DNA from 3 places in the Marinobacter sp. LV10R510-11A genome. Region 1 is predicted to be linked to each of the others. Evidence: predicted binding sites of a transcription regulator. Region 1 holds the regulator's gene; each other region holds the start of a gene.
What was found. Region 1 encodes sigma-54, which starts transcription at its own class of promoters, with help from an activator protein. Its sites were predicted from a motif close to ANTGGCATNNANNTTGCTNT; they were not measured.
Positions count from the first base shown of each region.

Region 1 (10,732 bases):
CCATCATTTCCAAACTGGACAGCTGCTCGGTCGCTTTCATCAGGCCAATCTCGGCCGTGAGCGCAGAACCTGCGCGCCCAGCAAACAGCAAAGCGGTTACAACCGGCCCCAGTTCGCGCACAAGAGTAAGCGCTATCATCTGGCCGATCGCCGCTTCGGAGCCGAAATCGCTCAGAATCGTGTAACCCTGAAGGCCCAGCACCATGCCAATGAACAGGCCAGACACCACCACAATGGCCAACGACAACACGCCGACCGAATACAGCTGTTTCAATAATAGAGGAAAGCCGGTTGCCAGGCGCGGAACACCTACCAGCGCGCTCGCCAGAAAGCGGCCGGCGCGACCAAAGGCGATCACGAGACCCACCCCACTGCGCCCGAAGGACGCGACCCAATCGATCACGACACACCTCCCACAAGCCCGAAATCCTCAGCCGCCGCAGCAGATGGGTAGTGGAATGGCACAGGGCCATCCGGATACCCCTGCAAAAACTGCCGCACCTGTTCTGACGGATGTTCCTGCAGCTCGGCTGGCGTGCCGGTACCGATCACTTTTCCGTCGGCAATAATGCATGCGTAATGGCAAATGCTCAGAGACTCTTTTACATCGTGAGACACCAGAACACTGGTAAGCCCCATGGAACTGTTCAGATCACGGATTAATTTTACCAGCACACCCATGGCGATCGGGTCCTGGCCGGCGAATGGCTCATCGTACATGATCAGTTCCGGGTCCATAGCGATACTACGGGCCAAGGCGACACGCCGGGTCATACCACCGGAAAGTTCAGACGGCATCAGTTTGCGCGCGCCCCGTAGGCCGACAGCCTCGAGCTTCATCAGCACAATGTCGTGAATCATGTCTTCAGGGAGCTTGGTGTGTACACGCAAGGGAAAGGCCACGTTCTCGAATACACTCAGATCGGTAAACAGCGCACCGCTCTGGAACAACATGCCCATTTTTTCCCGCAATGAATAAAGTTCCTTGCGGCCCAGCTTCGGCACTGAGTGGCCATCCACGGTCACGTCGCCGGAATCTGGCTGTAGCTGGCCGCCGATCAGTCGCAGCAAGGTAGTTTTGCCGCTGCCGCTGGGGCCCATAATGGCAGTGATTTTCCCACGGGGAATCTCCACGGACACACCGTCAAAAATACGGCGATCAGCGCGGGAAAACACAACGTCCTTCAGTGAAATGTACGAGCGTAAACCCATAGTCCTTACCTTTCAGCTCATAGCCCTTAGCTTTCAGCTCATAGCCCTTAGCTTTCGGCCCATGGCACTTAGTATTCAAAGAGCGGCTACATTATGCCAAGGAGCGCTCAAGCTCAATCGATGGTTCTTAAAATGAATTGATAGCAATGATCAATTGCCGTAACCCGACTGCTCAGCTTGCGGGAAATGTTATACTCCACCAACCTAATCGCAACCCTCTTCACAACCCCGTCTTTTCAAATAGAAGGCGCCAACGAGAAAGCAGGTTCTTCGCCCGATGACTGAATGCAGAACGTACGATTTCCGTAACCCCGCTCTCCAGGCCATCCGCATTGAGCGGGATGCAATCAGCGCCTTGGAAAACCGCATCGACGACCACTTTATACGTGCTTGCGAAGTAATCATGGCATGCAAGGGCCGAGTTGTGGTGACCGGCATGGGAAAATCCGGCCATATTGGCCACAAGATTGCGGCCACGCTTGCCAGCACCGGAACCCCCTCATTCTTTGTTCATCCCGGGGAGGCCAGCCACGGCGACATGGGAATGATTACAAGCCAGGATGTGGTTATTGCTATTTCAAACAGTGGCAACACCAGCGAGGTGGTTACCATTTTGCCACTTATCAAACGCATGGGCGCACCTCTGATCAGCATGACCGGCAACCCCAACTCCACACTGGCAAAAGAGGCGGTGGCGAACCTAGATGTAAGCGTTGAAACAGAGGCTTGCCCGCTCGGCCTAGCACCGACATCCAGCACAACCGCAACTCTGGTGATGGGCGATGCCTTGGCCGTCGCGTTGCTGGAAGCCCGTGGCTTCAGCGCGGAAGATTTTGCATTCTCACATCCCGGCGGCAGCTTGGGGCGCAAACTCTTACTGCGCGTATCGGACATTATGCATACCGGCGACCGCATACCCATCGTAAAAGAGGACACCACACTGAGCGGTGCTTTGCTGGAGATGTCCCGCAAAGGGCTGGGCATGACCACCATTGTGAACGCTACCGGCGCCATGTCAGGCATTTTCACCGACGGCGACTTGCGCCGGACTCTCGACAAAGCGATCGACGTGCACACCACCCCCATGCGAGATGTGATGACACGCAACGGAAGAGCCATTCAGCCTGACCAGCTTGCTGCAGAAGCGCTTAACGTGATGGAAGGCTTGAAAATCAGTGCGCTCCCGGTTGTTGACGCCCAAGGCACTCTAGTCGGTGCCATCAACATGCACGACCTGCTTCGGGCCGGAGTGATTTAAATGGCAGATCTTAAAAACCCATGGGCAGAAAACTGGCCGGAAACTCTGCTCGCCAAAGCTTCGCGTATCAAGCTTGTCGCCCTAGACGTTGACGGCATTATGAGCGATGGCAAGATCTACTTCAGCGCCAAGGGCGATGAAGTGAAAGGCTTCAATATTCTGGATGGGCTGGGACTGAAACAGATTATGGCGGCGGGAATCAACGTTGCCGTCATTACTGGCCGCAGTTCACCGTTGACCGAAAAACGCATGCAAGACCTGGGGATTCCCCATCTAATGCAAGGGCGCGAAGATAAAAAGGTCGCCCTGCAAGAATTGGTGAGCACACTGGGCATACCGCCGGAGGCAATCGCCTATATGGGCGACGACTTGCCTGATTTGCCGGCCATTCGCTACTCAGGCCTTGGCGTAACGGCTCCTAACGGCTATTGGCTGGTGCGCGAGCATGCGGATTACTGCACCCAGGTTACCGGAGGCAATGGCGCGGTACGAGAGTTATGCGACCTGCTGCTGACCGCCGGGGGGCATTTAGACGCCGCCCTAGCGCCCTACCTGGAGCGTTAACCATGGCAGAGAGCGTTAAAAGCAGCCGGATCTCCACGCTGGCCATGGCGAACAGGCCCCGGCTACGCATGCTGGCATTGGCGCTCACTATTGCAGCCACAATGTTCCTGCTGTGGCGAGGCGATGAACCGCCAATGTCCAGCTACAGTGACGCCCGACAGCTTCGGGGCGAAGCAGAACCCGACGGCTTTGTAATCAACAGCAGCTACACGTCGTACGATGAAGCTGGCCACCGCAAGATCGTTTTTACAAGCCCGCGCATCGAACAGTTTGAAGAAGGCAACCTCGCTATTATGGAGTCGCCCAGCGCAGAACTGTTCAGCAAGTCAGAAGAAGGGCCTTGGGTTCTGAATGCCGAGAAAGGCAGCCTACAAAGGGATCAAGACATGTTATTCCTTAGCGGCAACGTTCGTGTGCTACGAACCATTGGTGACCGGGAAGCAACGTTGAATACTGAAAGCCTGACCTTGGACAATCGCAAAGGCACTGTCTATACCGATGATCTGGTAGAAATTACCGACAGCGTTGGCACTACCCGGGCAAAGGGTATGAAGGCGTGGATCGATAAACGCATTCTGGAACTCAATTCCCAGGTGGAAGGACGTTATGAAATCGCTAAATAACTCTATGCGCACGTTACTGGCTGTGATTCTGGCCGCATACCTTGTAAGCCCGGCTTTAGCTTTTGATCTTGATTCTGACATGCCAATTACCGTAGGCGCAGACAGTGCCCGCCTAGACGATGGCAAAGGCATTGCCACCTATACCGGAGCAGTAGAGCTGGTTCAGGGTAAAACCCGCCTGACAGCGGAACGCGTGGTTCTGTACCGCAACGCCGAAGGCCTCAACCGTATTGAGGCAACCGGTTCTCCCGCCCGCTACCAGCAACCGGTCACCAGCGGTGAAGGTGAAACCGATGCCAAAGCCCGAAACATCACTTGGTCTGCCACTGACAAGCAGCTTACCTTTGAGCGGGAGGCGGTGATTGAGCAAAATGGCAACGTATTCCGCGGTGACATTATTCATTACGATACCGAGCAGCGAGTGGTCACCGCAGAAGGCAGCCAAGATACTGGCTCCGGCCCCGGCCGAGTTGAGATGGTTATTCAGCCCCGCAGTGGCAACATCAGCAGCGACTCCAGCAATTAACAGCAGATAACAGTAAGCAGGAATCCGATGGCAGTTCTCAGAGCGAGTAACCTGGCGAAAAGCTATAAGCAGAAAAAAGTGGTCATTGATGTCTCGCTGGAAATTCGCAGCGGTGAGATTGTCGGCCTGCTCGGCCCGAACGGTGCAGGAAAAACCACCTGCTTCTACATGATCGTGGGGCTGGTGAACGCCGATAACGGCCGCATAACCATCGACAGCGAGGACATCACGCCGTTACCTATGCATGGCCGCGCCCGCAAAGGCATTGGCTATCTGCCGCAAGAGGCCTCGGTATTCCGCAAGCTTTCGGTGCGGGATAACATTATGGCGATTTTGGAAACCCGCAAAAACCTAAGCCGGGCGGAGCGTTTGAGCAAGCTCGAGCAGCTGTTAGAAGAGTTCCACATTACCCATATCCGCGACAGCATGGGCATGGCACTGTCTGGCGGCGAGCGGCGTCGGGTGGAAATTGCCCGGGCCCTGGCCATGGAGCCGGCCTTCATTCTGCTTGACGAGCCCTTTGCCGGGGTGGACCCAATCTCCGTGAGTGATATCAAACAGATCATCCGCCACCTGCGGGATAAAGGCATAGGCGTGCTGATCACCGATCACAACGTGCGCGAAACCTTAGATATCTGCGAGAACGCTTACATCGTGTCTGGCGGACATATTATTGCCTCCGGAAACTCCGAGGCGATCCTTGCCAACCAGCAAGTCAAAGAAGTGTATCTTGGCAATGAGTTCCGCTTGTAGCGTCTGCTTTTTGACACGATGAAACACCCGTTCGATTGTTTTGCTGAGCGGGAGCAAGTAAACTCGGCAGAGAACTTGCAAGGGCTTCACCATATGTCGCCAAGTAGCCGACATATAAAGATTTTTTTGGCCGATGCAAGAAATTCCGAGTGGGTAGAGTGACGGATCCTGAGCGATGGTTATGAAAGCCTCATTACAATTAAAGCTGGGTCAGAGCCTAACAATGACGCCCCAGCTGCAACAGGCTATCAAGCTTCTGCAGTTATCAACTCTCGACCTTCAGCAGGAAATCCAGCAGGCCCTGGAATCCAACCCCCTGCTGGAAACCTCTGAAGACGACGACCAGGTTGAAACGCCGTCGGCAGACGATGATCATAATCAAGACAACACCCCCGACGAATCCTCTCCGGATGCGGCTGCTGACGCTGCCAGCTCTGACTGGGATGAGAGCGAAAGTGCCCCCGACTGGCAATCTGAAAACGAAATCCCCGATACGCTTCCCGACGATCTTCCCGTTGATACCGCCTGGGAAGATGTTTACCAGTCCGCCCCTACCCCGGCTGCGCGGAATGACGACGAAAGCGACCACGATTTCGAAACCCGGAACTCTCCAACGGAAACACTCAGGGATCACCTTGAGTGGCAGCTGAACCTCACCACCTTTAACGAGCGCGACCAGGCCATTGCCCACGCGCTGATGGATGCGGTAGACGATCGCGGGTATCTCACCAGCCCTGTTGAGGATATCTACGCAGGCTTAGCCGACGATGCGGATGAAGACCCTCTTGAGATGGATGAAGTGGAAGCCGTTTTACGTCGGCTGCAGTACTTCGACCCGCCTGGGGTTTTTGCCCGCGACCTTCAAGATTGCCTGCTAATCCAACTAAACCAGCTGCCACCCGAGACCCCTTGGCTCGCCCAAGCACGGCTGGTTATCACCCATTACATAAACCTGCTGGGCAATCGCGATTATGCCCAGCTGCTTCGCCGCAGCCGGCTTAAAGAAGACCAGTTACGGGATGTGCTCGCCTTAATTACCAGCCTCAACCCGCAACCCGGCGACATCATTGATCGCACTGAACCGGATTACGTGATCCCCGACGTTATCGTGCGCAAGCACAACGACCGCTGGCGAGTGGAGCTGAATCCTGACATTGCGCCGCGCATACGCGTGAATGCCAGCTATGCTTCATTAATAAAGCGAGCTGATAGCAGCGCTGACAACACCTACCTGCGGGACCAACTGCAGGAGGCGAAGTGGTTTATCAAAAGCCTGCAAAGTCGGAACGAAACACTGCTGAAAGTTGCCACCCGCATTGTTGAATATCAGCAGGGTTTTCTTGACTACGGGGAGGAAGCGATGAAGCCGTTGATTCTCTCGGATATTGCCCAGCTTGTGGAAATGCATGAATCGACCATTTCGCGTGTAACCACGCAGAAATACATGCACACGCCACGGGGTATCTTTGAGCTGAAGTACTTTTTCTCCAGCCACGTCAGCACCGACGAAGGCGGCGAATGTTCCTCTACCGCTATCCGCGCCATGATCAAAAAACTGGTTGCGGCAGAAACACCGAAAAAGCCATTGAGTGACAGCAAGATTGCGGCCATGCTGGGAGAACAAGGAATCAAGGTGGCGCGGCGTACGGTTGCAAAATACCGCGAGGCGATACACATTCCGCCCTCAAACGAACGCAAGCGCCTGGTTTAAACTCGGCATTTTTTACCGACGTATAGGGATTTCGCAGGCACGTTCATGTGCCCGCACATCATACCGGCTCCCCCCGAGCCGGAGTGGATGACAACAGGAGACGTCTATGCAACTCAACATTTCAGGCCATCACGTAGAGCTGACTCCCGCATTAAAAGACTATGTATCCGAAAAATTTGAACGGCTAGAGCGACACTTCGACCATATCAGTAACTGTCAGGTGACTCTGGAAGTGGAAAAAGTTCGTCAGATCGCGGATGCTACGCTCCACGTGGTGGGTGGCGAGATTCACGCAAAGGCGGAGAACGAGGACATGTACGCAGCAATCGACGGGCTCGTCGACAAGCTTGACCGGCAGATCCTCAAACACAAAGAAAAGAGTGTAGACAGGATGCAGGGAAACATCGCCCGCTAGGCGATTGTTTTCAGGCATGTTATCTAATCAGGCTGCGGCACGGGCAACGTGTCGCAGCTTTTTTAACAGAAACACGGTCGATTCATGAGTGACACATCCCTGACAATAGACAACATTCTTGCGCCGGAGCTGACCCTGTGCAAAGTGCCCGCGTCGAGCAAAAAGCGGGTTCTGGAATTCATTGCCGAGCAGATCCACCAGCACAATCCCGCTCTCAGCGAGGGCCAGATTTTCAACAATCTGATCGCCCGTGAGCGACTGGGCAGCACCGGAATCGGCCAGGGAATAGCGATCCCTCACTGTCGCCTAGAGGGGCTCGAAAAGGTTATTGGCGTGCTGATGACTCTGGAAGAAACCGTCGAATTTGATGCTATTGATAACCAACCGGTGGATCTTTTGTTTGCACTTGTTGTGCCCAAAGAAGCCACTAGCGAGCATCTTGAGTTGCTGAGCCAGCTTGCGGAAAAGTTCAATGAGCGCGCTTTCTGCGACCGCCTCAGGCTGTGCAAAGATGCAAGCACGCTTTACCAAAGCATGACCGCCGAAAGCGGCTGATATCCACTCTGACAACAGGCTGTTTCACCATGAAGCTGATCATCGTCAGTGGCCGGTCCGGCTCCGGCAAGAGTACCTCCCTTCACGTACTGGAAGATCTGGGTTACTACTGTATTGATAACCTGCCTATCGGGCTTTTATTCCCTCTTACGCGGGAGGCAGCTGACCAGAGCCCTCCGGGCCGGCTCGACAAAATGGCGGTCAGCATAGATGCTCGCAACCTATCTGCCGAATTGGCCAACTTCGAAGAAATTTACCGCAAGCTTCGCAAGGCCGATATCCAGGTAGAGATCATTTACCTGGATGCCGATGAGCAATCATTGCTGCAGCGATTTCACGCCACCCGTCGCAAGCACCCTCTAAGCGATGACAAAACATCCCTCAGAGAAGCCATCAACAGCGAGAAGGGCCTGCTGGAGCCACTTGCCAAGCTTTCAGACCTCTACATCAATACCAAAGGCCTGTCGATGTACGAGCTGCGGGATATGGTTAAGCAGCGTGTGGCCGGCCGTAAAGACCAGGAGCTGGCCCTGCTATTCCAATCTTTTGGCTTCAAACACGGTGTGCCACTGGATTCCGATTACGTGTTTGATGTGCGCTGCCTACCGAACCCGCATTGGGATACCAGCCTGCGTAAGTTTACCGGCATAGATCAGCCGGTTATTGAGTTTCTTGAGAACGAGCCTGCCAGCCTAAAAATGGTGAACGATCTTATTGGCTTTCTGGAAAACTGGATTCCGTCTTTTGCCGACAGCAATCGAAGTTATATGACTATTTCTATTGGCTGCACCGGCGGACAGCACCGATCGGTTTATGTTTGCGAACAGTTGGGGCGGCATTTCCGCGAACACAGCAGCAACGTGCAAGTACGTCACACTGAATTGCGGCACTTGCAGGCCCGGAAAGAGATCTGATTTGTCCGTGATACGCCATCCTATTGTGATTATAAATAAACTTGGACTGCATGCCCGGGCAACGGCAAAACTCGTTGCCACCGCATCACGATTCGACAGCTCCATAAAAGTCTGTGGTAAAGGCCGTGAGGTGGATGCAAAAAACATTATGCAGGTTATGATGCTCGCCGCTAGCAAAGGCACAGAAGTGGAACTGGTGGTCGATGGCACGGATGAGCAACACGCTATCGATGCCCTTGCTGCTCTCATTAATGACTATTTCGGGGAAGGCGAATAGGTCGCCTTTTTCACAGCAGCTCCCTGCGGCTCCCTGCAACTCTTTCTCACGCGCGCTGGCTAACTCCGTTATAATGCGGACGTTTTCTGTCTGCAGGTGATTCATGTCCGAAATTCTGGAAAAAAGCCAAGCCCGCCAGCGTTTACGTTCACTGAGCGAAGCGCTAGACAGTGGTGCGCTAAAGCAAGTTGCCCGTATTCTCAACGGCGGCCTGAGCCCCAGTGATATCGCCCACCTGCTTGAATCTTCGCCGCCACGCCAGCGCGCCCTGCTGTGGAATTTGGTAGAAAAACAGCTAGAAGGCGAGGTTCTCCAGTACCTGAACGAGGATATCCGTGCCGAATACCTGAGCCGGCTGAACGCCCAGGAACTGGCGGATATTATTGAGGACTTTGAGTCCGACGATCTGGCCGACCTTCTTCAGCAGCTGCCAGACAAGGTGATCCAGGAAGTTCTGGGCACCATGGACGAACAAGACCGGAAGCGGGTCGAAGAGGTGCTTTCCTACCCGGAAGACACCGCCGGCGGCCTGATGAACACGGACACCATCACCGTACGCCCCGATATCAACATTGATGTGGTATTGCGCTATTTGCGCCTGCACCGGGTGCTGCCGCCGATGACCGATAGCCTGATTGTGGTGAGCAGGCGAGATGAGTTTATTGGCATGCTGCCCATCACAAAGATGCTCGTTTCCAGCCCAACCGCAACCGTGCGGGAAGTGATGGATACGGACATTGAACCCATCCCTGTGACCCTTTCAGATACCAAGGTTGCAACCCTGTTTGAGCGGTACGACCTGATTTCCGCACCGGTTGTGAACCAAGAAGGCCACCTGCTGGGCCGGATCACCATCGATGACGTGGTGGATGTTATCCGGGAAGATGCGGATCATTCGCTAATGAGTATGGCTGGCCTGGATGATGACGAAGATACGTTTGCGCCCGTCTGGAAAACCACCCGGCGCCGGGCAATCTGGCTAGGTGTTAATCTGCTCACCGCGTTCATTGCCTCTGGCGTCATTGGCCTGTTTGAAGAAACCATCGCCAAGGTGGTTGCTTTGGCGGTACTCATGCCCATCGTGGCTAGCATGGGAGGGATCGCCGGCAGCCAGACCCTCACACTGGTTATCAGAGGTATGGCCGTAGGGCAGATCAGCGGGGCCAATGTGGGCTGGTTGCTGAATCGGGAGTTTCTTTCGGGTATTCTAAACGGCTTACTTTGGGCAGTGGTTGTGGCAGCCGCGGCCACCGCCTGGTTTCAGGACTTACTGATAGGCGCCATTATTGCCGCTGCGTTGGTCATCAATCTGGTCGCTGCGGCGCTGGTGGGTACCGTGCTGCCGCTGTTCCTGAAATCCCGTAACATCGACCCAGCTTTGGCCGGCAGCGTTATACTAACAACCGTCACAGATGTGGTCGGTTTTATGTCATTCCTTGGCCTTGCGACCATTTTCTACGCGTGACCCGACAAACCTGGATGTAATCATGATCGACGACACTCAAGACGAAGCCCCGCAGTATTCCGGGCCGAGTAAATCCCAGCTCAAGCGGGACATGCACTCGCTGCAGAACATGGGCAAGCGCATGATGGAGCTAAGCAACGAGCAGCTTGATACGCTTACCATCAGCGATACCCTGAGAAGTGCCATTGAAGAATCCCGCAAGATTCGGCAGAACGAAGCCAAGCGTCGCCATTTGCAATATATCGGCAAGATTATCCGGCAAGAAGACGACCCAGAAGCGGTGCGACGAGCTATAGACGCTTTCGATTCGGGAAGTGAAGAACACACCCGCCGCCACCATCTGGCCGAGCGCTGGCGCGACCGGATGATTGCCGACGGCGACTCCGTAGCGGGCGAGTTTTTTAGTTACTGCCCAAGTGCGGACATACAACACCTGCGCAACCTGGTTCGCAACGCCCG
Region 1 covers NZ_LT907980.1:4,353,976-4,364,707, reverse strand. The annotation lists gene mlaE (lipid asymmetry maintenance ABC transporter permease subunit MlaE) at 1-403, opposite strand, end outside; gene CPH80_RS21040 (ATP-binding cassette domain-containing protein) at 400-1,212, opposite strand; gene CPH80_RS21035 (KpsF/GutQ family sugar-phosphate isomerase) at 1,490-2,470, shown strand; gene CPH80_RS21030 (KdsC family phosphatase) at 2,471-3,034, shown strand; gene lptC (LPS export ABC transporter periplasmic protein LptC) at 3,037-3,657, shown strand; gene lptA (lipopolysaccharide transport periplasmic protein LptA) at 3,641-4,183, shown strand; gene lptB (LPS export ABC transporter ATP-binding protein) at 4,211-4,936, shown strand; gene CPH80_RS21010 (RNA polymerase factor sigma-54) at 5,118-6,647, shown strand; gene hpf (ribosome hibernation promoting factor) at 6,754-7,062, shown strand; gene ptsN (PTS IIA-like nitrogen regulatory protein PtsN) at 7,147-7,617, shown strand; gene rapZ (RNase adapter RapZ) at 7,647-8,531, shown strand; gene CPH80_RS20990 (HPr family phosphocarrier protein) at 8,539-8,808, shown strand; gene mgtE (magnesium transporter) at 8,912-10,273, shown strand; gene yjgA (ribosome biogenesis factor YjgA) at 10,296-10,732, shown strand, end outside.

Region 2 (10,732 bases), 430 kb from region 1:
GTCGCCGTCCTCTGCCTGCCGTACTTCTATCTTGCAAAGCTTGTTCAGGCGCTCCGCAAAGGCTGGCGTAAAACTCGCTGGCATGTGCTGAACTAACACAATCGGTGACGGAAAAGACGCGGGTAAGGTTGTCAATACACGCTGAAGCGCCACTGGACCGCCGGTGGAGGTTCCAATACCCACAACGGCATAATGTCGCGCTGGGCTTTTGTGTGAGGCGCGCCTGGGAGGTGCCTCCTGCACCGGCTGTGCGCCCTTGCGAGCAGCCGGTGCAGGGCGGCGTGAAACAGGCGGCCTGACGGCCGCCGGGCGCGAAGTTGAAGGCGCTGCAGGTGGTGGCGAAGGTGTACGACTGGCTGGCCGGCTGCGTGCGACATCAAGCACTCGATCTATAAGAATTTTCTGCAGTTGGCCGTCATCCCGGGCGATTTCCTCAAAGTTTTTGGGCAGGAAATCCACCGCCCCGGCTTCAAGTGCATCCAGTGTGATTCTGGCGCCTTCATAAGTGAGCGAGGAGAACATCAGCACGGGTATAGGGTGCTTCGCCATGATTTCGCGCACAGCCGAAATACCGTCCATAATCGGCATTTCGTAATCCATGGTAATGACATCCGGGCGCAATGATTCTGCGAGCTCAACGCCTTCTCGGCCGTTGGCAGCCAAACCCACCACGCGGATCTGACCCGACGAGGTCAGTATCTCCGTCAGCCGTTTGCGAAAGAACCCTGAATCGTCAACGACCAGGACAGACACTGTCATCCGTTTCTCCTATCGAAAATCCTTTGTCCCTCAGAGCTCCGCTTTAATAGAGAGCTTTCAGCCTTAACAGAAAGCTCTCAACTGTAATGCTGCAGCAGACTAGGAACATCAATAATAAGTGCAATACGGCCATCGCCGGTAATCGTCGCGCCAGCCATACCCGGCGTTCCCTGAAGCCCCCGACCAAGCGGCTTAATCACCACTTCTTCCTGGCCAACCAACTGATCTACAACAAAACCAACCTGGCGAGTCCCCATGGAAACAATGACAACATGCCCGTTTTTAGTGTTGCCCGTGTCCGTAGAACCCTTAATCAACCAGCGTTTTACATGGAACAGTGGAAACACCTTGTCGCGCACAACAACACACTCGCGGCCATCCACAATGTTGGTGCGAGTCAGATCCAAGTGGAAAATCTCCACCACGCTCACCAGTGGCAGCGCGAAAGACTGATCACCCAACATAATCATCAGCGTTGGCATAATAGCCAGAGTCAGAGGCACTTTAATGATGATGCGAGAGCCCTTCCCCAAGGCTGAAACAATGCTGAGCTGGCCGTTGAGCTGGTTGATTTTGGTTTTCACCACATCCATGCCTACGCCCCGACCCGAGACGTCAGAAATCTGCTCCTTGGTGGAGAAGCCAGCAGCGAAAATTAGATTGAAACACTCTGTCTCGGTGAGGCGGTCAGCGGCATCTTGATCGTAAATCCCTTTCTCTACCGCTTTACGGCGTAGCACTTCGGGGTCCATGCCAGCGCCATCGTCATCGATGGACAGAAGAATATGATCCCCTTCCTGTTCTGCAGAAAGGGTAACCGTACCCTGCCGCGGCTTGCCGGCTTTTTCGCGTACATCCGGTGCTTCAATACCGTGATCGACAGAGTTGCGAACCAAGTGAACGAGTGGGTCTGAAAGGGCCTCGACGAGGTTTTTGTCGAGATCCGTATCCTCCCCGTGCATAACCAAGGCCACTTCTTTTTTCAAGCTCCGGGCAAGATCGCGAACAACACGCGGGAAGCGGCCGAATACCTTCTTGATTGGCTGCATCCGGGTCTGCATGACCGCAGCCTGAAGATCCGTGGTCACCACATCCAGGCTGGAAACCGCCTTGTGCATGTGCTCGTCTTCACTGTCGGAGCCAAGGCGCTGGAGCCGGTTACGCACCAATACCAGCTCACCCACCATGTTCATGATGTCGTCTAGGCGTTTGGTATCGACGCGTACGGTCGTTTCCGCCGCTGGCGCTGACTCTCTGGCGGGTGCTTTCGCCGCTGGTTTTACTTCAACCTTTTTCTCAGGCTCGGCCTTCGCGGGTTTAGCTTTCTGCGGCGGAGGATTCGCAGGTTTGCTACCGGAATCTTCAGTTGTAGGGCTTCCGCCCTTGCCATGAAGCTCGTCCAACAGGTTTTCAAATTCGTCGTCGGTGATCAGCTCGCCATCACTGCCCGCGGCCGGTTTAGCGGCCTCTGTGGCTTTGGTATTTTCGTCGGCAGCCGCTTGCGCCGCAAACTTGCCTTTGCCGTGCAGTTCATCCAGTAGAGCTTCAAACTCATCATCGGTGATGTCATCACCGGAATCACTGCCAGCCCCGTCGTTATTGCCCGCAGGTTGTTCGGTCGCCGGGCTCTTGCCAGCCCCGGAAATAGGCGCTTCTCCATGGAGGGCATCCAGCAGTTGCTCAAATTCGTCGTCGGTAATATCGCCGCCGTCCTGAGCATCTTCACTTGGCTCAGGGGTGTCGGTAGGTTCAGCGGCGGCAGCCTGGGGCTGGGCAAGGGCATCTAATGCGGCAATCAACTCGTCAGGCGCGGCGACAAGCTCTTCACCAGTACGCACCTGATCAAACATAGCCTTCACGTGATCCAGAACTTCCAGAACAACGTCCATTAGCTCCGAATCCACCGCACGCTTATGATTGCGCAGGATGTCGAACACGTTCTCGGCTGAATGGCAGCAGCTAACCAGCGCATCCAGCTGCAGAAAGCCTGCTCCACCCTTTACGGTATGAAACCCACGAAATATGGCGTTCAGCAGATCGCTGTCATCCGGATGTTGTTCAAGATCAACAAGCTGTTCAGACAGCTTCTCGATAATCTCCCCGGCTTCTACAAGGAAGTCCTGCAGGATCTCATCATCGGCATCAAACGCCATGGGTTAACCTCATATATTCAGAAACCGAGACTGGACAACAGGTCGTCTACGTCGTTTTGTCCCGAGACTACATCTTCACGCTCTTCAGCCTTCATCTGAGGCCCTACACCCTGCTCGGCAGACACTTCGTGGCTATCAATCTGATGCACCGTGCCGGTGAGCTGATCAACATGGCTGGCCATGACCACTAGGCTGAGCATCTGCTCTTCCACTTCTTTTACCAGCGCAGTAACGCGCTGAATCACTTGGCCTGTCAGATCTTGGAAATCCTGCGCCAACAGAATCTCGGACAGGCTGCTGTAAATAGTGTCCGCATCCTTAGTGACGCTCAGAAAAAACGCGTCGATACGCCCATAAAGTTCACGGAATTCAGCTGGCTGCATCTCGCGACGACGCAGGCGCTGCCATTCTTCCCTTAATGAAGTCGCTTCGTCGCGCACTACGTGGGCCAGTGGCATGCTTTCTTCAACCAGATCCATGGTGCGATTGGCAGCCTGGCCAGTCATTTGAACAACGTATGCCAACCTGTCTGACGCGTCTGTCATCACCGACAAAACTTCTTTCTGCTCTTGGCTGCGCGGAACTATCTGGAAGTTGCGGATTGCCTCATGCAGTGTTCGGGTCAGGCGGCCAACTTCGCGATAAAGACTTTGGTCTCTGACGTCGCTCAGCTCATTGATCAGGCTCATGGAGCGGGCATAATCCCCGCTTTCAACGCTTTTCACGAGCTCTGCAGCCTGCTGCCGGAGCTTTTCAGTTACCTCTGTCTCAAGACCTCGGTGGTCTTTCTTGTCATCACTCATACGAGCCGTCCGATAGCTGTTTACTGGATTCGCTCAAAGATTTTCTCGATTTTATCTTTGAGAACGGCGGCCGTAAAAGGCTTTACAACATAGCCATTCACGCCAGCTTGAGCAGCGGCCACAATCTGATCGCGTTTGGCTTCGGCGGTAACCATCAAGACAGGGAGGGTTTTCAGATTTTCATCAGCCCGCACCGCTTTGAGCAGATCAAAACCGGACATTCCGGGCATGTTCCAATCTGTCACCAAGAAATCGTACTTACCGCTTTTAAGCATGGGCAAAGCGGTATTGCCGTCATCCGCTTCATCAACGTTGGTGAAGCCCAGATCACGGAGCAGGTTCTTAATAATCCGTCGCATTGTGGAGAAGTCGTCCACAATGAGAATTTTCATGTTCTTGTCCAAAGGGACCTCCAGTTAGTAACATCCGTTAGCTGTCAGTTTCGTTGCGCCATTCCGAAAGCCGGCCACGCAGCCGCAACGCCGCTTGGCTGTGTATCTGGCTGACTCTGCTTTCACTGACGCCAAGCACTGCGCCAATTTCCTTGAGGTTCAGTTCTTCCTGGTAATACAAGCTCAGTACAAGCTTTTCCCGCTCTGGAAGCTGCTCTATTGCGGCAGCTAGACTGCTTCTAAATGCATCAGAAGACAGGTCATCCAACGGATTATCACTGGTCTCTAATTCTTGTATCGGCAGCTCTCCGGATTCATTGAGCTCATCAAGGCTAAAAAGTCGCCCACTGTTAGTATCGGACAGAGTGGCATGGTATTCAGAAAGCTCCATGTCGAGCTCTTCGGCCACTTCTACGTCCTGGGCTTCACGGCCTTCGCGATCCTCAACAGCCTTGATAGCGCGGGCTACACGACGTGCATTCCGGTGAACGGAGCGTGGGACCCAGTCGCCTTTACGAATTTCATCCACCATGGCACCACGAATGCGTATGCCAGCATAGGTTTCAAAGGTTGCGCCTTTGGTTGCGCTGTAGCGTTGGGCGGCTTCTAGCAGCCCGATCATTCCAGCCTGCATTAGGTCGTCTAGCTGTACCGAAGCCGGCAGCCGCGCCAAAAGATGGAGCGCAATTTTCTTGACCAGGAGCGCGTGCGTCTCAATGAGCTCTGAGGGACTTTTCACGCCTGACTGGTGGTAGATTCCCAGGTTTTTCGCCAATGTCATGCATCCGGTTTTGTTTGACGGGATCCGTTTCAGACTTCGACGAGCCGCTCCACAAAAAACTCTAAGTGTCCGCGGGGAGATGAAGGCAGCGGCCAGCTCTCAACCTTGTCAGCCAACGCTTTGATCGCAAGTGAGGCTTTGGCCCGGGGATAAGCATCCAGCACCGCCCTCTGGCGCTGAACCGCTTTCTTCACAGCTTCGTCGTAAGGCACCATACCCACATACTGTAATGCCACATCTAGGAAGCGCTCAGTCACTCGGGTAAGTTTTTCAAATAGATGGCGGCCTTCCTGCTCATTGCCCACCTGGTTGGCAAGGATGCGGAAGCGGTGGGTGCCGTAGTCACGATTCATCAATTTAATGAGGGCGTAGGCGTCGGTAATGGATGTTGGCTCATCGCAAACCACCAGCAGCAGTTCTTGAGAGGCCCGCAGAAAGCTCACAACCGACTCTGAAATACCGGCAGCGGTATCTACAATCAACACATCGATTTGATCACCCAGTTCGCTGAACGCGTTGATCAGCCCCGCGTGTTCCATGGAGCTGAGCTGAGTCATACGCTGAGTGCCGGACGAAGCCGGAACAATCTTGATGCCACACGGCCCATCCACCAGAACGTCCCTGAGATCGCATTTGCCCGCTAGGACATCCTGCAGGGTGTTGTTAGCCGTGACGCCAAGCAGCACATCAAGGTTACCAAGACCAAGGTCGGCATCGAGCAAAACAACACGACGACCCTTCTGGGCCAGAGCGATGCCAAGGTTGACCGAAATATTACTCTTGCCAACCCCGCCTTTGCCGCCGGAAACCGCTATTACCTGTACCGGATGTGCTTTGCTCATACTATTTATTATCTCTTGCCACGTTTAGCCGGATTTCATTTATAGCCGGGTATAACTTCGATATTCAGAGCCTTAGGCCATTTCGCGCGGGCGCTCTGTGCCAGGCACTCTCTGTGCAGCTGCCTGTTGCTGAAGCATTTTCAGGCGCTCGACCGCCAAGCGTACAAGCGGAACAGCTTCAGCATGATGCAGATCTCCCGGGATCTTCTGCCCATCTGTGTAATAAGCCACCGGCAACCCGGTTTCCATCACAAAGCCCAGAGATTCGCCTAGAGTTAGGCCTTCGTCAATTTTCGTTATCACGCAGCCCGTTAGATTAGCCATCTTATAGCAATGCCAGACGGATTTCATAATACGCGGCTGGCTGGTTGCGGAAACTACTAGGTGCGTGCGCACGTTGTGGTGACTGCGGGCCAGCTCTGTCAGCTGCTCCTGATAGCCTTTGTCAGAACTGGTTAGCCCTGCCGTATCAATTAGTACCAGATGGCGGTCCGACAACTCATCAAGAATATCATCCAGGGTGTTGCTTTCGTCCACCACCCGAACTGGTACGTTCAGAATGCGACCAAACACGAAAAGCTGCTCATGCGCCGCAACCCGGTAACGGTCTGTGGTGACCAGTGCCACGGAATCGGCGCCGTACTTCAGTACATAACGGGCGGCCAGCTTGCCAATTGTGGTGGTCTTGCCGGAACCCGTGGGGCCGACCAACGCATAAACACCGCCTTCGTCTAGCCACTCTTGGTGGGGCGTGCGTAAGCCGGTGACGAGCATTTTCAAGGACTGTTTCCAGCCATCATCCAGCTTTCCGCCCTTGTGGCGACGGGAAAGCGAGCCTGCCAACTCCGAGCTCAGGCCAAACTCTTGCAACCGTTCTGCTAGCCGTTGCTGAACCGCACTGACGCCGGTTTTTGCTGGCTCACTATGCTGGCCACTCATGAGATCCCGCAATGAGCTGATTTCTGCACGCATGCGAGCAAGCTCATCGGAATAGTCTGTATGACTGCTGACGCCAGAAGAAACCGGCTCATCAAAACTGCCATTCACCGCTTGGTGCAAATCTGCAAATGACGCTTCAGAATAGCCCTGGCTTCGCTCGGCCCGATTTTCGCGCACGTCACGAATGCGGGAACGGGAGCGGCTTAGCTCATCTTCCAGCCGGCGGTGACGCTCTGCCTGCATTTCAGCAAGGCGAGCACCATTGGTGGCTTCGCTGGCCTCCTCGCCCAGACTCTGCCGCGCCATATTTTCGTCATAATCCAGTGCCGTAACAATTTCAACGCCATCGTCTACCCGGCGGTTAGAAAGGATGACAGCATCGGGACCCATCTGTTCACTGACTTGCTTCAGTGCTTGGGCCATGCTTTTGGCAAAAAAACGTTTCACTTTCATGATATTGCATCCTCCACCGGCAACGCTGTACCCGCGCTGTCCGTTCTTTCATCCGCGTGCTTATTGGCCCACGGACGCCACGATCGTAATTTGCTTGTTATCCGGTATTTCCTGGTAGGAGAGCACGTGCAGCCGCTCCACACCGAAACTTGCAAACTTTGCGAGCACCGGCCTTAAGGGGCCAGATACCAGCAGGATGGCGGGTTTACCAAGCACTTCCTGGCGCTGAACGCTGTCTTGCAGAGAGCGCTGCAGCTTTTCCACCATATTCGGCTCCAGAACCATGCCTATATCCTCCTGGCCGCCAGATTGTTGACTCTGCTGAACAGACTTAAGCAATAACTGTTCCAGATCTGGATCTAAGGTAATAACAGGTATCTCCGGATCACTGCCACAGATGCTCTGAATAATCATCCGTCGCAGCGCCTGACGCGCCACAGTGGTCAGCAGCCTTGGGTCCTGACTCTTGGGGTGCACGTTCACCATGGCTTCGGCAATGGAGCGCATATCCCGAATGGGCACCTCTTCTTTGAGCAGGTTCTGCAGCACCTTCAACAGCAGGCTGATGGACATCGTGGTTGGCACCAGCTCTTCCGCCAGCTTAGGCGAAGCTTTTTCCAGCTGATCCAGCCATTTTTGAACTTCTTCGTGGCCCAACAATTCATGAGCATGTTTTTGCAGTACCTGGTTCAGGTGCGTAGCCACCACGGTGCTGGCATCCACCACCGTATAACCCAGCGTTTGGGCTTGGTCTTTTTTCTCTGGCTCAATCCAGCTCGCATCCAGACCAAAGGCGGGGTCCTTGCCTTCAATACCTTCTATTTTTCCGAACACTTGGCCTGGGTCGATTGCCAACTCGCGGTCGGGGTGAATGTCTGCCTCTGCGATGGTTACGCCCATCAACGTGATGCGGTACACATTGGGCATGAGGTCCAGGTTGTCGCGAATGTGTACGGAGGGCATAAGGAAGCCCATGTCTTGCGACAGCTTTTTACGCACGCCCTTTATACGGCTTAACAGTTGCCCACCCTGGGATTTATCAACCAGTGGTATAAGGCGGTAGCCGACTTCTAACCCGACGATATCCACCGTTGCCACGTCGTCCCAACCCAGCTCCCGGGTTTCTCCCGGCGCAGGTAACTGGCGGCCGGGGTCGCCACCGGCATCACCGGCCAGCGGTGCATCACGGCCCCCAGAGCCGGCCAGAGCACCGGCGCCTCGACCGGGGAACGCACCTCCATCTTCCACGGTCTGCCTATCTTTATTCCAGATAAACCAAGCGCCTGCGGCAGCGAGACCCCCAAGCCCAAGAAATGCCACATGGGGCATCCCAGGAATCAAGCCCAGGAGAATAAGAATGCTCGCCGCAATCGCCAGAGCCTTGGGCGCATTGAACAGCTGCTGAAGAATCTGCCCGCCCATATCCTGGCTGGTACTCACCCGGGTAACCATGATCGCAGCAGAGGTAGAAAGCAGCAGTGACGGAATCTGGGCAACCAAGCCATCACCTATGGTGAGCAGCGCGTAGCGCTCCATGGCGAGGCCGAAATCAAGGTCGTGCTGGAGCATACCAATGGCGACACCCCCAATAATATTGATGGCCAGTATCAACAGGCTAGCAACGGCATCACCCTTCACAAACTTGGAGGCACCGTCCATGGAGCCGTAGAAATCTGCCTCCTGTGCTATATCCTCACGCCGGAGCTTGGCTTCATCCTGATTAACCAGGCCCGCGTTCAGATCGGCATCAATAGCCATCTGCTTGCCCGGCATTGCATCTAGGGTAAACCGTGCGCTTACCTCCGAAACCCGGCCCGCACCTTTTGTGACCACCAGGAAGTTAATGATCATCAAAATGGCGAACACCACCAAGCCGACCGCGTAGTTGCCACCGATCAGAACCGCACCAAAAGATTCGATAACCTTACCCGCAGCATCGCCCCCCTCGTGCCCTTCCAGCAGCACAATCCGGGTAGAAGCCACGTTGAGCGCCAGGCGCAACAGGGTTGCCACCAGCAACACGGTTGGGAAGGACGCAAATTCCATCGGCCGCAGTGCGTAAACGCACACAAGCAGAATGACAATCGAGAGCGTAATGTTGAACGTGAAGAATACGTCCAACAAAAAGGCGGGCATGGGCAGTATCATCATGCCCAACAAACCCATCAACATAATGGGTACGCCGAGGTTGCCACGCGTCAGGAATTTGACGTTATTAAGGAGTAAAGCTTTGTCCATACCCTAAGCATCTCCGATTCACTGTTTCTGAAGGCGTTTTGAAGGTCGAGATTCTGACGCCAACGTGTCTTTCACTGTGTTACCGCAAGATCCATACCACTGTGTTCCGTTTTTCGTTCGAGAGGTGGCTTGGCCTGCCTGACTCACCTTGTAAGATGCGGTATCCTTGCGCCGCTTAAAAGCGATACTGAATCCCACAACCCCAGACCCAAAAACAGGTGAGCCCATGCCGATCCACGAGGTAAAACACCCCCTGATTCAACACAAACTCGGCCTAATGCGCCGTGCCGACATCAGCACTAAGAACTTCCGTGAACTGGCACAGGAAGTCGGCGCGCTGCTCACCTACGAAGCCACGAAGGATTTCAGCCTTCAAGAAAAGACCATTGAGGGCTGGGCCGGGCCGGTGACTGTGGAACAGATCCACGGCAAGAAAATCACCATCGTCCCCATCCTGCGGGCAGGCCTGGGTATGTTGGATGGGGTTCTGAGCCTGATTCCTGTAGCAAGAGTAAGCGTGGTGGGCCAGATTCGTGATGAGGAAACTCTGGAAGCCAGCACCTATCTGGAAAAGCTGGTCGGTGAACTAGACCAGCGTATGGCGCTGATCGTTGACCCGATGGTTGCCACAGGTGGTTCGATGATTTCCACCATCGACGTACTCAAGAAAGCCGGCAGCACTGAAATTCGTGCGCTGGTGCTGGTGGCGGCGCCAGAAGGCATTAAGAACGTGCTAGACAAGCACCCTGATGCGTCCATCTATACAGCGTCTGTAGACGACTGCCTGAATGAGAAAGGCTATATCCTGCCCGGGCTTGGTGACGCCGGCGACAAAATATTCGGCACCAAGCAAAAGGACGTTTGATCATGGAAGACCATACTAACGACTCAACTTGGAAACAGGCGCTCGCTGGCTCACAAATGCTGCTTGTGGCCTTTGGCGCACTGGTGCTTATGCCACTGCTCACCGGCCTCGACCCCAACGTTGCGCTCTTTACCGCTGGCCTTGGCACGCTGATTTTTCATATTGTAACCGGGGGTCAGATTCCGATCTTCCTGGCCTCATCCTTTGCGTTTATCGCACCGGTTATTGCTTCCAAGGGTAGGTTCGGCCTTGAGGAAACCATGGGCGGGCTGATGGCTGCGGGTATTCTTTATATCCTGCTTAGCGGCGCAATACGGCTGCGCGGCACCGGCTTTGTAACGCGCCTGCTGCCCCCTGTGGTTATCGGGCCGGTTATTATGGTGATTGGCCTAGGGCTGGCGCCACTCGCGGTACATATGTCTTCGGGCCGCACCGGCGATGGGAGCGTGCAGCTAATCCCGCAGAACACGGCACTTTGGATTGCGATGATCTCGCTGACCGTGACCA
Region 2 covers NZ_LT907980.1:351,914-362,645, reverse strand. The annotation lists gene CPH80_RS01835 (protein-glutamate methylesterase/protein-glutamine glutaminase) at 1-759, opposite strand, end outside; gene CPH80_RS01830 (chemotaxis protein CheA) at 837-2,912, opposite strand; gene CPH80_RS01825 (protein phosphatase CheZ) at 2,930-3,715, opposite strand; gene cheY (chemotaxis response regulator CheY) at 3,736-4,119, opposite strand; gene CPH80_RS01815 (RNA polymerase sigma factor FliA) at 4,145-4,888, opposite strand; gene CPH80_RS01810 (MinD/ParA family protein) at 4,918-5,730, opposite strand; gene flhF (flagellar biosynthesis protein FlhF) at 5,803-7,122, opposite strand; gene flhA (flagellar biosynthesis protein FlhA) at 7,183-9,360, opposite strand; gene upp (uracil phosphoribosyltransferase) at 9,587-10,225, shown strand; gene CPH80_RS01790 (uracil-xanthine permease family protein) at 10,228-10,732, shown strand, end outside.
Region 2: the regulator sigma-54 is predicted to act here: its motif matches at 9,442-9,461, upstream of flhA (flagellar biosynthesis protein FlhA).

Region 3 (10,732 bases), 970 kb from region 1:
CTTACACAGCCTGGACCTACTGGGTTTTCCGGGGCAAGGTACGAGCTGGCGAGGGCTATCATTAAGTGGCCGAAACGCAGGTCGAGAGCGGCGCTGTAAGGCGTTGGCTATCGGGGCTTGCCAGCGGCAACCGGCGCTGGATTCAGGGCACGGTTGCGGCCGGCACCTTGGCTGGCGTCGCCACCATCATCCAGATGGTGTTTCTGGCGCGGATTGTTCACCTCGGTGTAATTGAGAAGGCGTCAGCCGCTGTGCTGGCGCCGCTCTTTATCGGGCTTGTTCTGGCCGTTGTTTTTCGCTCAGTTGCACAGGGTGCACAGACCCATCTGGCCGCAATGTGCAGCGAACAGGTACGTCGCACTGCCCGCCGACAGATTCACCAACACTGGCGCAACAGCGGCCCTCTCGTACTTGGGCAAACGTCTGCTGGTAGTCTGGCGCGGGAGTGGATTGACCACGTTGACGCCCTTCACGGCTACTTTGCGCGCTTCCTTCCACAGATGATGCTGTCGCTTGTTGTTCCCCTGATGATTCTGGTGTTTGTATTCTATCTGGACTGGCTCGCCGGCATTTTCCTGCTTCTGTCTGCGCCGCTGATTCCCCTGTTCATGGCGCTTGTGGGCATGGGCGCAGAAAAACTGAACCAGCAACACTTTGAGATCATCAGCCGGCTGTCTGGTCAGTTCCTGGATAAGGTTCGAGGGTTGACGACATTGCAGCTGTTCGGGCAAACCGAGCAAGCCGCAGAGGTGATTCAGCAGCGATCAGATCATTACCGCAGGATTACGCTGAAAACCCTGCGTATCGCATTTTTGTCATCGGCGGTTTTGGAGTTTTTCGCTTCCGTGGCCATCGCCGTTATCGCCATTTATATCGGCTTTGGTCTGCTGGGGTATATCTCCTATGGGCCATCTTCGGATTTGACTCTTTTTTCCGGCCTTTTGATTCTGCTACTTGCTCCGGAATTTTTTCAGCCGCTGCGAACGCTCTCCCAGTACTATCATGACCGCGCCGCAGCTCTTGGCGCCGGTGCGGAGATTCTGGCAAGGCTTGGTGGTCAAGAGCCTGTCAGTTCCGCCGAGAACGCCGACGACGATGTTGGGGTTGAGTCTTTAGCCAGTGAGCCGATCACGGGCAGCGAGACACTTGCGCTGAGCTCTGTGTCGCTGGCCTTTCGATCAGGTCACGAGATTCTGAACAACGTATCGCTGACTATCGTTAAAGGTGACGTAATCGCGCTGACCGGCCCCTCGGGGGGTGGTAAATCCACGCTCTTACATCTTCTGGCGGGTTTCCTTACGCCAGACAGCGGCGAGATTCACGTGTTTGGTAAGCCGGCGGGTAGCTTTGCCTTTGGCTGGCTTGGCCAGAACGGCTTTCTCGTGCACGGCACCTGGGCGGACAACCTCCGACTCACGACACCAGATGCTTCGGATGTGGCTATCGAAACCGCTTTGAGGAATGTGGGTCTTGGGCCCTTGTTGGATAGCCGTGAAGACGGCATTTTGAGCAAGGTTTCAGAAGATGGCCAAGGGCTTTCCGGCGGTCAGGCCCGACGCCTCAGCCTGGCCCGTATTTTCGTGGCCGATTACGACGTAATTCTTCTGGATGAGCCCACGGCCGGCCTCGACACCGACAGTGAAATGTTTGTACTGGAAGCTTTGCACAAGTTTGCTCTGGCCGGCAAAACACTGATCTTTTCCACCCATCATTACGCTCTTCTGGCTCTGGCCAATCGGGTACTGTTGATTTCTGGTGGGGAGGTAAAGGATGTCTGAACTAAAACCCTGGTTGAAGTTGATTTATGGGCGCCCCGGAAGGCTTCTTATTGGCGCATTGCTGATGCTGGCCGCCCTACTCTCGGGGCTTGGGCTGCTTGCTTTATCTGGCTGGTTTATCACAGAGACAGCACTGGTTGGGGTTCTACTAGCGGCCAGTTTACCGGCCACCATCAACTTATATGTGCCCGGCGGCGGTATCCGGTTTTTTGCGGTGTCTCGCACGGTGTCGCGCTATGTAGAGCGGTTGTACAACCACGATACGGTGTTGAGGTTGCTAACGGATATACGCGTGGCACTGTTTCGCAAGCTGGCCTCTGCCGGGCGTGGCCAACGGCGCGAACTAACGGGCGCTCAGTGGCTTTCTAGGCTGACTAGCGATGTTGATGCGCTGGACACCCTGTATCTTCGCCTGATCGCTCCGGCGGCATTGGCTGCTTTCGTGACCTTGCTTGTGTGTGTTCTGGCTGCGGTGCTTTTTGATATCCAGGTTGCTGGCGGCGTCGCCCTGATACTCGGGGCAGCTTTTTTGATCGCGACCTTGGCTACCTATGCGCGCACCGTAAAAATTGCCTCCCGCCAGAGCGACCAACAGGAAACCCTGCGGATGGCGGTTATTCAACACTTGGAAGGCTTTGCTGAACTCACGGCAGCCGGTCGCACAGGTAAGCACGGCGCGTGGCTTCTGCGCCAGGCGCATCAGGCATCGTCGGCACAGGTAAAAGCGGATTCTCGCATTGGCTGGCATCAGGCCGGTTCGCATTTACTGATTAATATATCTGCGGTGTTTGCGCTCTGGGCTGGCTTTGAGCTATTTCGCTCTGGGGTGATTTCCGGCCCGGTGCTGGTTTTGCTGCCGATTGCCCTGCTCGGGCTCGCAGAAGTCTACAGCGCGCTGCCCGATGCCTTCGGCAAGCTGGGAGCCACACAGGCTTCCGCTGCACGCCTGAACCGGGACTGCCGAGATGCAGACGCCACAGATTCCTCGGCCACGTTTAGCCTACCTCCGGGTACCGCCCTGGTGGCTAACGACCTTGCGGTAAAGTATCCCGAGCACGCGCCGCTTTTTACGAACTTTAATCTGCAGGTGAGAACCGGAGAACGAGTGGGTATTCTGGGGCATTCCGGGAGTGGAAAGTCGTCGCTTGCAGATTCGTTTGCTGGGCTTTTGGATCCTTCAAACGGCGCCTGCACCCGCCTTCCATGTGCTTATCTCACTCAGGAAACCGTATTGTTTGAAGATACATTGCGGGCAAACCTGCTGCTTGGGTTTCCCAATGCAACGGATGCAGATCTTTGGAGTATTCTGGAGCGGGTTGATCTAGCGGAACGGTTCGCCTCAGAGAGGAATCAACTAGATACCTGGCTGGGGAGTTCGGGTAGCCGGCTTTCCGGTGGCGAGGCTCGGCGTGTTGCCCTTGCGCGGGTGCTTCTGAGCGCAGCTCCTTTGCTGATACTGGATGAGCCATTTACCGGCGTTGATGCGGCCACACGAGAGAAGATCACACGGCAAATGGATGCTTGGCTGGAAGGCAAAACGGTGATTAGCCTTGCACACGGGCCGGATGCCCTTCCTGGCACCGACCGTGTCATTCAGCTCGGGGGCTGAAGCTGTGCTTTTAGCGGGTTTCAACCACCTCGAACGTCAGCCCGGCTTTGCTGGTTAGGCGTTCCAGCAGCTTGCCATCCAATAGCGATGCGGGCGTCCAGAAGCCACCCGGCTGATCCGCAGGTACATCGAACGCCAGGCACATGCCGGCTTCGCCAAGCATTTTTCTGGTTGAGCCGTAGCCTGGGTCGGCATCGCCGGTCACTTTCGTGATGATGGTTTTGCCGTCCTGCGTACGCCCAACAAAGCGCAGATCATAGAACCCTGCCTTCTGAGCATCGGGATCCGGACCGTCACCGGGCTTGGGTACAAACTTTTCCACCAACCAGCGCGTAGGTTTTATGGCGGATGCCGTAAAGAAGCCTGCCAATGCAGCTGTAATCCCGTAAGCCGTAAGGCGGCCCTTGGTGCCGCTACCCGCCATCATGGCTTCATCATAGGTGAATTCTTTACCGTAACGGGCGTTCTGCATCGCGTTAGACCGGTGCACCACGCGAGTATTGATCGCCCCCATAACAAACGGCGCCAGCCACACGTTAAATGTTTTGTCGAATTCGGCCCCTTTCAGGCTTGGCTGGCGCACCTTTGAGCGGTGCTCAGAAGGGCAGATAGAAAACGGGTTGGCCAGTTCTTTACGCAGTTTCGGATCGGCTGCCGCCTCTTTGGCTACGTTAATCATTGAAGCAACGGTGCCACCTGAGATACCGCCCTTGGCAACCTTCACGCGCATACGAACGTCTTGGCACGGCTCACCAAAGGTCTTTTCTGCCTGTTGCTGCAGGAACCACACGCCCATATCCGACGGAATGGAATCAAAACCGCAGCAGTGCACAATTCGCGCGCCTGTTGATTTTGCTTGGTCTTCGTAGCGCTCAACCATGCGGCGTATCCACTGAACCTCACCCGTTAGGTCGCAGTAGTCGGTGCCAGTCGTTACGCAGGCTTTTACCAGAGGCTCGCCAAATAAAGCGTAAGGGCCGACGGTAGAGATAACCACGCGGGTTTGATCGCACATTGCCGTTAAGGCCTGGTCGTCGGTGGCATCTGCGAGGATCACTGGCAAGTCGCCAGAAGCGGTTCCCAGATCAGACTTCAGCGAGTTGAGCTTGGCTTCTGAACGCCCGGCGATAGCCCATTTCACTTCACCGGCCACACCGTAAGATTCAAACAAGTAGCGTGTAAGTAGCTGGCCAACGAAGCTGGTGGCGCCGAAGACAACGAGATCGTAAGTCGTTTTTGCTGGTTTTGTCATGGTCTGTCCTTCCATAAAGGCATGTAATAGGCCGATCTTAACAGCTTTGAACCCGCAGTCTAACTTCGCACACTAACAGCCCTGCCGACGTCGGCAGGGCCAATCGCACAACCCGGTGTATAGGGCACACTGACAAATACCGATCAGATGAATTCCCGGAGACATGAATTGACCACTTTCCTCCTTATTCTCAGTGTGTTTCTCGCCATTTTTAGCGGCTTTCTGTGTTGGCAGGTATTGGAACAGCACAAGATCATCGCCCGCATGATGGCCCAGTCGATGGAGGGTGACCAGATATCCGCTCTGGACAAAGAGCCGGATATGGTTCTTATCCTAAAGGTACTCAACCCGATTGCGGTCGCAAAACGGGAATCGCGCTCTGCTCGGGTAATGGCAGACAAACTCCCCGTAATGGTTCGCAAAATGGTCTACCAAGGCGTGATGAAAGAGCTGGAAGAAGAGCTTGCGGAGCGAGAAATCGAAGTGGACATGCACATTGAGTATCGCTAAGAGGATTGCACTGTGACTATTCAGCCCGCCATAACACTGCTCTTGTTGGTGATTGCATTCGGTAGCCTATGCTATGCGTTTTGGCAGTTGCAGCGTTCTAGGACACTTATGCGGATACTCAACTCGCACCACATCGCAGCCAACAGTGCCGTTCAGAGACGACGCATGGATCTTTATGAGATCCGCAACCGGGCTAAGCTACTTGAAGACACGGTGTCTGGCAGTGCCAGCGCGGTCGAAAAGATGCACAGAGCCATTTCCAATACGACGTTCAGCTTGGTTGATCATTTCACGAAGGATGACGAGTTTCGCCAGAGCGCGCTTAAAGCCCGGAAAACCCACGATCAGGCCAGCAGGCAGGTTTACCATGCAGTGCGAACCACCAATAAAGCGATTCACATCTTGGCAGACACATTGTTTATCACAAAAGCAGAAAAACGGGTGGTACTAAAAAAGGTCCCTCCGAAAACCCACCGGAAAAAGATCAGTAGCCCAAGGGTTCGTTAATCCTTTCTGAGGCGCCTGATCGTGACTTCTACCGTAACGTTTAGTGATTCGAGCTCTGCGGCGCGGGCCAGGCCCTCCGCGTTAGCGCGATAAAGATGCGGTGTCATGGCCAATAAATCCTTGATGGCGGCTTTGTCAGGAAGGGCCAGATTGTAGCAAACAACGGATGCTCCCAGGTTTGTGAATCCATCTGGGGCAGTTCCCTGGGCTTTTTTAGGCTCTTTTAGTTCTGGATAAATGATTTCACGCAGCTCTTTAAGGTGGTTTGGCCCGGCATCCATCTGAACAACCTCACCACCGGGCCTGAGCACCCGGGCAAACTCTGCGTACACGGGAAAACCGAACAGGCACAGTATACGATCCAGTGTTTCGGGCAATACAGGCAGGTTGGCATTGCTGCCCACAACCCAAGCTGACTTTTTGTACTGTTTTGCGGCTGATAACACGGCCGACTTGGATATATCCAGCCCTATCAGGGCGAGCGTCGTCTTTTGCGGTGCGCTATCGGCCAGATAACGCATGTAGTACCCCTCCCCGCATCCCGCATCCAAACAACTGATGGATGGTTCACTGAAACCTTCAGGGAATACGGCATGGCAGAGCGCCTCGGCGATGGGTTGATAGTACCCCGTACTCAGGAAACGTTGACGCGCTGCGACCATCTCTTTGTTGTCGCCTGGATCTTTAGAGCGCTTGTTCTGTACCGGTAGTAGGTGAACATACCCCTGGCGGGCAATATCGAAACTGTGGCCGGCATCGCATTGCCAATTGTGGCCCTTTTTCTGCAGCGCAGAACCGTCGAGTGGGCAAGCAAGAGCTTCAAACGCGCTGATGGTCATTCAGATGTATCCGGGGTTGTAGGCGTGTTACACGTATTGGCTGACAGTTTATGGTGCGGCAACAAAAAAGACACCCGAAGGTGCCTTTTTTGTTGCCTGAGAGAAAGTTACAGAACTTTCTTCAGCTCCTCTTCAAGTTCCGGTACTGCTACAAACAGGTCCGCTACCAGGCCGTAATCGGCAACTTGGAAGATCGGCGCTTCTTCATCCTTGTTGATCGCAACGATCACCTTGGAATCAGACATACCGGCCAAGTGCTGAATGGCACCAGAAATACCAACCGCTACATACAGATCAGGGGCAACAATCTTACCGGTCTGGCCTACCTGCATGTCGTTTGGCACAAAGCCAGCATCGACAGCTGCACGGGATGCACCCATACCAGCGCCCAGCAGATCAGCAATCTTCTCCAACATTTTGAAGTTTTCGCCGTTCTGCATGCCACGACCGCCGGAGATAACAATACCGGCGCTGGCAAGTTCAGGACGATCAGATTTAGCTTTCTGCTCGCTTACAAAGGAAGAGAGGCCCGCGTCTTTTACAACGTCCAGTTGCTCAACCGAAGCCGAACCACCTTCAGCGGCCACCGGATCAAAACCTGTCGGGCGAACGGTTATAACCTTGATGCTGTCGTTGGCCTTAACCGTTGCGATAGCGTTACCGGCATAGATCGGACGAGCGAAGGTGTCTTCAGACTCAACGCGGATGATGTCAGATACCTGAGCAACGTCCAATAGCGCAGCAACGCGCGGCATGAAGTCTTTACCTGTTGTACCGGCAGCGGCCAGAATGTGGCTGTAGCCTTTGCCCAGCTCAGCAACCAGCTCGCCCAGGTTTTCACCTAGGAAGTGGCCGTAAGCTGCGTTATCGGCAACCAATATCTTTGCAACACCTTCAGCTTTTGCTGCGGCTTCTGCAACGGCACCGCAATTTTCGCCGGCAACAAGCACATCAATATCGCCACCGATGGCCTTGGCAGCCGCTACAACGCTAAGAGTAGCCTGCTTAAGGCTGCTGTTGTCGTGTTCAGCAATTACAAGGATGCTCATTTAGATCACCTTCGCTTCGTTCTTCAGTTTATCGACCAGCTCGGCAACGTCGGCCACTTTAACACCTGCCTTACGGGCAGCCGGTGCTTCCACTTTCAGAGTGGTCAGGCGTGGGGTGATTTCAACACCTAGGTCAGCCGGGCTCATGACGTCGAGTGGCTTTTTCTTGGCCTTCATAATGTTTGGCAGAGACGCGTAGCGTGGCTCGTTCAAACGCAAGTCTGTGGTTACTACCGCTGGCAGATTCAGGGAAACGGTCATAAGACCACCGTCTACCTCACGGGTGACATTTACTTTTTCGCCATCAACAGCCACTTCTGAAGCGAAGGTGCCCTGACCCATTCCAGTCAGTGCAGCCAACATCTGGCCAGTCTGGTTATTATCAGAATCGATGGATTGCTTACCAAGAATGACGAGCTTTGGCTCTTCCTTCTCAACAACGGCTTTAAGCAACTTAGCCGCCTCAAGAGACTGAACTTCTTCGTCTGCCTCAATGTGGATACCACGGTCAGCACCCAGCGCCAATGCAGTACGAATCTGCTCTTGGCACGCCTTGGGGCCTATGGAAACCACTACGATTTCGCTAGCAATACCCTTTTCTTTAAGGCGAACCGCTTCTTCAACAGCGATTTCGCAGAATGGGTTCATTGCCATTTTGACGTTGGCGAGATCAACACCAGTGTTATCCGGCTTGACGCGTACCTTTACGTTGTAGTCGATTACTCGTTTTACAGCGACCAGAACCTTCATAGATTCCTCGTTCTTCTACGATGGGTTAATGACTCTCAATTAAAAACACTCTACGACTGGCCCGTGTGGGCGGATTACAGAGCATTCTCAATTGCTTCGTCTCGGCGCAAGATACCGCATATGGGTATACAGGCCAAACACTACAAACAGCGGCCTCACACAGGGGCCATCCGTCACGGCGCACTAATACTGAAGGCAAAGATAAAATGGGTCAATAGTCCTGTGAGACGCCCCACCCGTGTTTTCTGAGCCAATCAGTAGGTACTGCCCGTGCTGTTAATAGCATTAATACGCTGAGCAATAGATTCAGCGCTTTGAATTACAGCACAAAACTACAATGCCAAAGCTTCGTGCAAATTTCAAACAAACGTTTGTTTGAATCATTAAATACGCTATCCTCTGAGTGTATATAGCTGGAGTATTCAGCTGTGAGTAGTCGTCTGGGAGCACTTTTAGCGGTATGATGGCGCTCTAGAAACTAAAGCCTGCGGGCATATAATATTCATTAAATGTGTGAGGAGACCAACGTGGAACGCGAATCGATGGAATTTGATGTTCTTATCGTCGGCGGCGGCCCTGCTGGCCTGTCGGCAGCTTGCCGTGTTATGCAGCTGGCACAAGAAGCCGGCGAAGAACTGACCGTTTGTGTGGTAGAAAAAGGTTCTGAAATCGGCGCTCATATCCTGGCCGGTACGGTATTTGAACCCACTGCCCTCAATGAACTCTTCCCCGATTGGAAAGAGAAAGGCGCACCTCTGAATACCCCGGTTACCCGTGATGATATTTTCCTGCTGAAAAACCAGGAAAACGGAACCAAGATTCCGAACGCATTTGTTCCCAAGAACATGCACAACCACGGCAACTACATTATTAGCCTTGGTAACCTGTGCCGCTGGCTTGCTGAGCAAGCAGAAGCCTTAGGCGTTGAAGTTTACCCAGGCTTTGCTGCGGCCGAGACCATTATAGAAGACGGCCAGGTTAAAGGCATTCTTACGGGTGACATGGGCGTCGCTGCCGATGGTTCAGAAAAAGACGGCTATATGCCAGGCATGGAACTGCGTGCCAAGTACACCCTGTTTTCAGAAGGTTGTCGTGGCCATTTGGGCAAGCGCCTGATCAGCGAATTCAAGCTGGATGAAGGCAAAGATCCCCAGCATTACGGCATCGGCATTAAAGAACTGTGGGACATCGACCCGGCTAAACATGAGCCAGGCCTAGTTGTGCACACAACCGGCTGGCCCCTGAGTGAAACCGGCACTACCGGTGGCTCTTTCCTTTATCACCTTGAAAATGGCCAAGTGTATGTGGGCTTGATTGCTGACCTTTCTTACAGCAACCCGCATATGAGCCCGTTTGATGAATTCCAGCGTTTGAAGCTTCACCCAGAATTCAGCAAATACCTGGAAGGTGGCAAGCGTGCATCCTACGGTGCTCGTGCATTGGCCAAAGGCGGATACAACTCTCTGCCAAAAATGAGCTTCCCGGGCGGTCTCCTGCTGGGATGCGATGCGGGCACGATGAACAGCTCCAAGATTAAAGGCTCCCACACGGCTATGAAGTCTGGCCTACTGGGCGCAGAAGCGGTATTTGAAGCCTTGAAGAATGGTCAATCTGGTGAGGAAATTACCAGCTTTGCTGATCGTTTCGAAAAGAGCTGGCTCTACAAAGAGCTATATGACGAGCGCAACTTCGGCCCTGCAATGCACAAGTTTGGCAACGTCATCGGTGGCGCAATCGCCTTCTTTGAGCAGAACATTCTGCGCAGAAGTCTGCCTTTCACCCTGCGCGATCTAACGCCAGACCACGCCACAATGAAGCTTGCGTCTGAATGTAAAAAGATTAGCTATCCTAAGCCGGATAATAAGCTGACATTTGATCGCCTGACCTCGGTGTTTGTTTCCAACACCAACCACGCGGAAAATCAGCCGGTTCACTTGAAGCTGACTGATCCGGATATCCCGATCAACGAAAACCTGCCAAAGTACGATGAGCCCGCTCAGCGCTACTGCCCTGCAGGGGTTTACGAAGTGGTTGAGAAGGACGATGGCAGCGGTAAGCGGTTCCAGATAAACGCTCAGAACTGTGTTCACTGCAAGACGTGTGACATCAAGGATCCTGCACAGAACATTACCTGGGTAACGCCGGAAGGCGGCGGTGGGCCAAACTACCCCAATATGTAGATTGGCAAGCTAGTCCCGCGCATTGAGTTAATTGATGCGTTGAAAGCGGAGGTGCGGTTAAAACTGCACCTCCGCTTTTTTATGGGTGCCATTTTTCAGGCATAAAAAAGGCCCCCGCAGGAGCCTTTCTAAAAACGGCTTATACACTCTTAGTGAGCGTGGCCGTGTTCCTGTTCTTCATCAGTGGCGTCGCGCGCTTCAAGGACTTCCACATCGAAGTGCAACGTTTCGCCAGCCAACGGGTGGTTCGCATCAATT
Region 3 covers NZ_LT907980.1:882,658-893,389, reverse strand. The annotation lists gene cydB (cytochrome d ubiquinol oxidase subunit II) at 1-65, shown strand, start outside; gene cydD (thiol reductant ABC exporter subunit CydD) at 66-1,778, shown strand; gene cydC (thiol reductant ABC exporter subunit CydC) at 1,771-3,387, shown strand; gene CPH80_RS04240 (saccharopine dehydrogenase family protein) at 3,398-4,639, opposite strand; gene CPH80_RS04235 (hypothetical protein) at 4,808-5,149, shown strand; gene CPH80_RS04230 (hypothetical protein) at 5,162-5,656, shown strand; gene CPH80_RS04225 (putative RNA methyltransferase) at 5,653-6,495, opposite strand; gene CPH80_RS04220 (electron transfer flavoprotein subunit alpha/FixB family protein) at 6,603-7,544, opposite strand; gene CPH80_RS04215 (electron transfer flavoprotein subunit beta/FixA family protein) at 7,545-8,294, opposite strand; gene CPH80_RS04210 (electron transfer flavoprotein-ubiquinone oxidoreductase) at 8,822-10,474, shown strand; gene CPH80_RS04205 (FKBP-type peptidyl-prolyl cis-trans isomerase) at 10,624-10,732, opposite strand, start outside.
Region 3: the regulator sigma-54 is predicted to act here: its motif matches at 4,656-4,675, upstream of CPH80_RS04240 (saccharopine dehydrogenase family protein).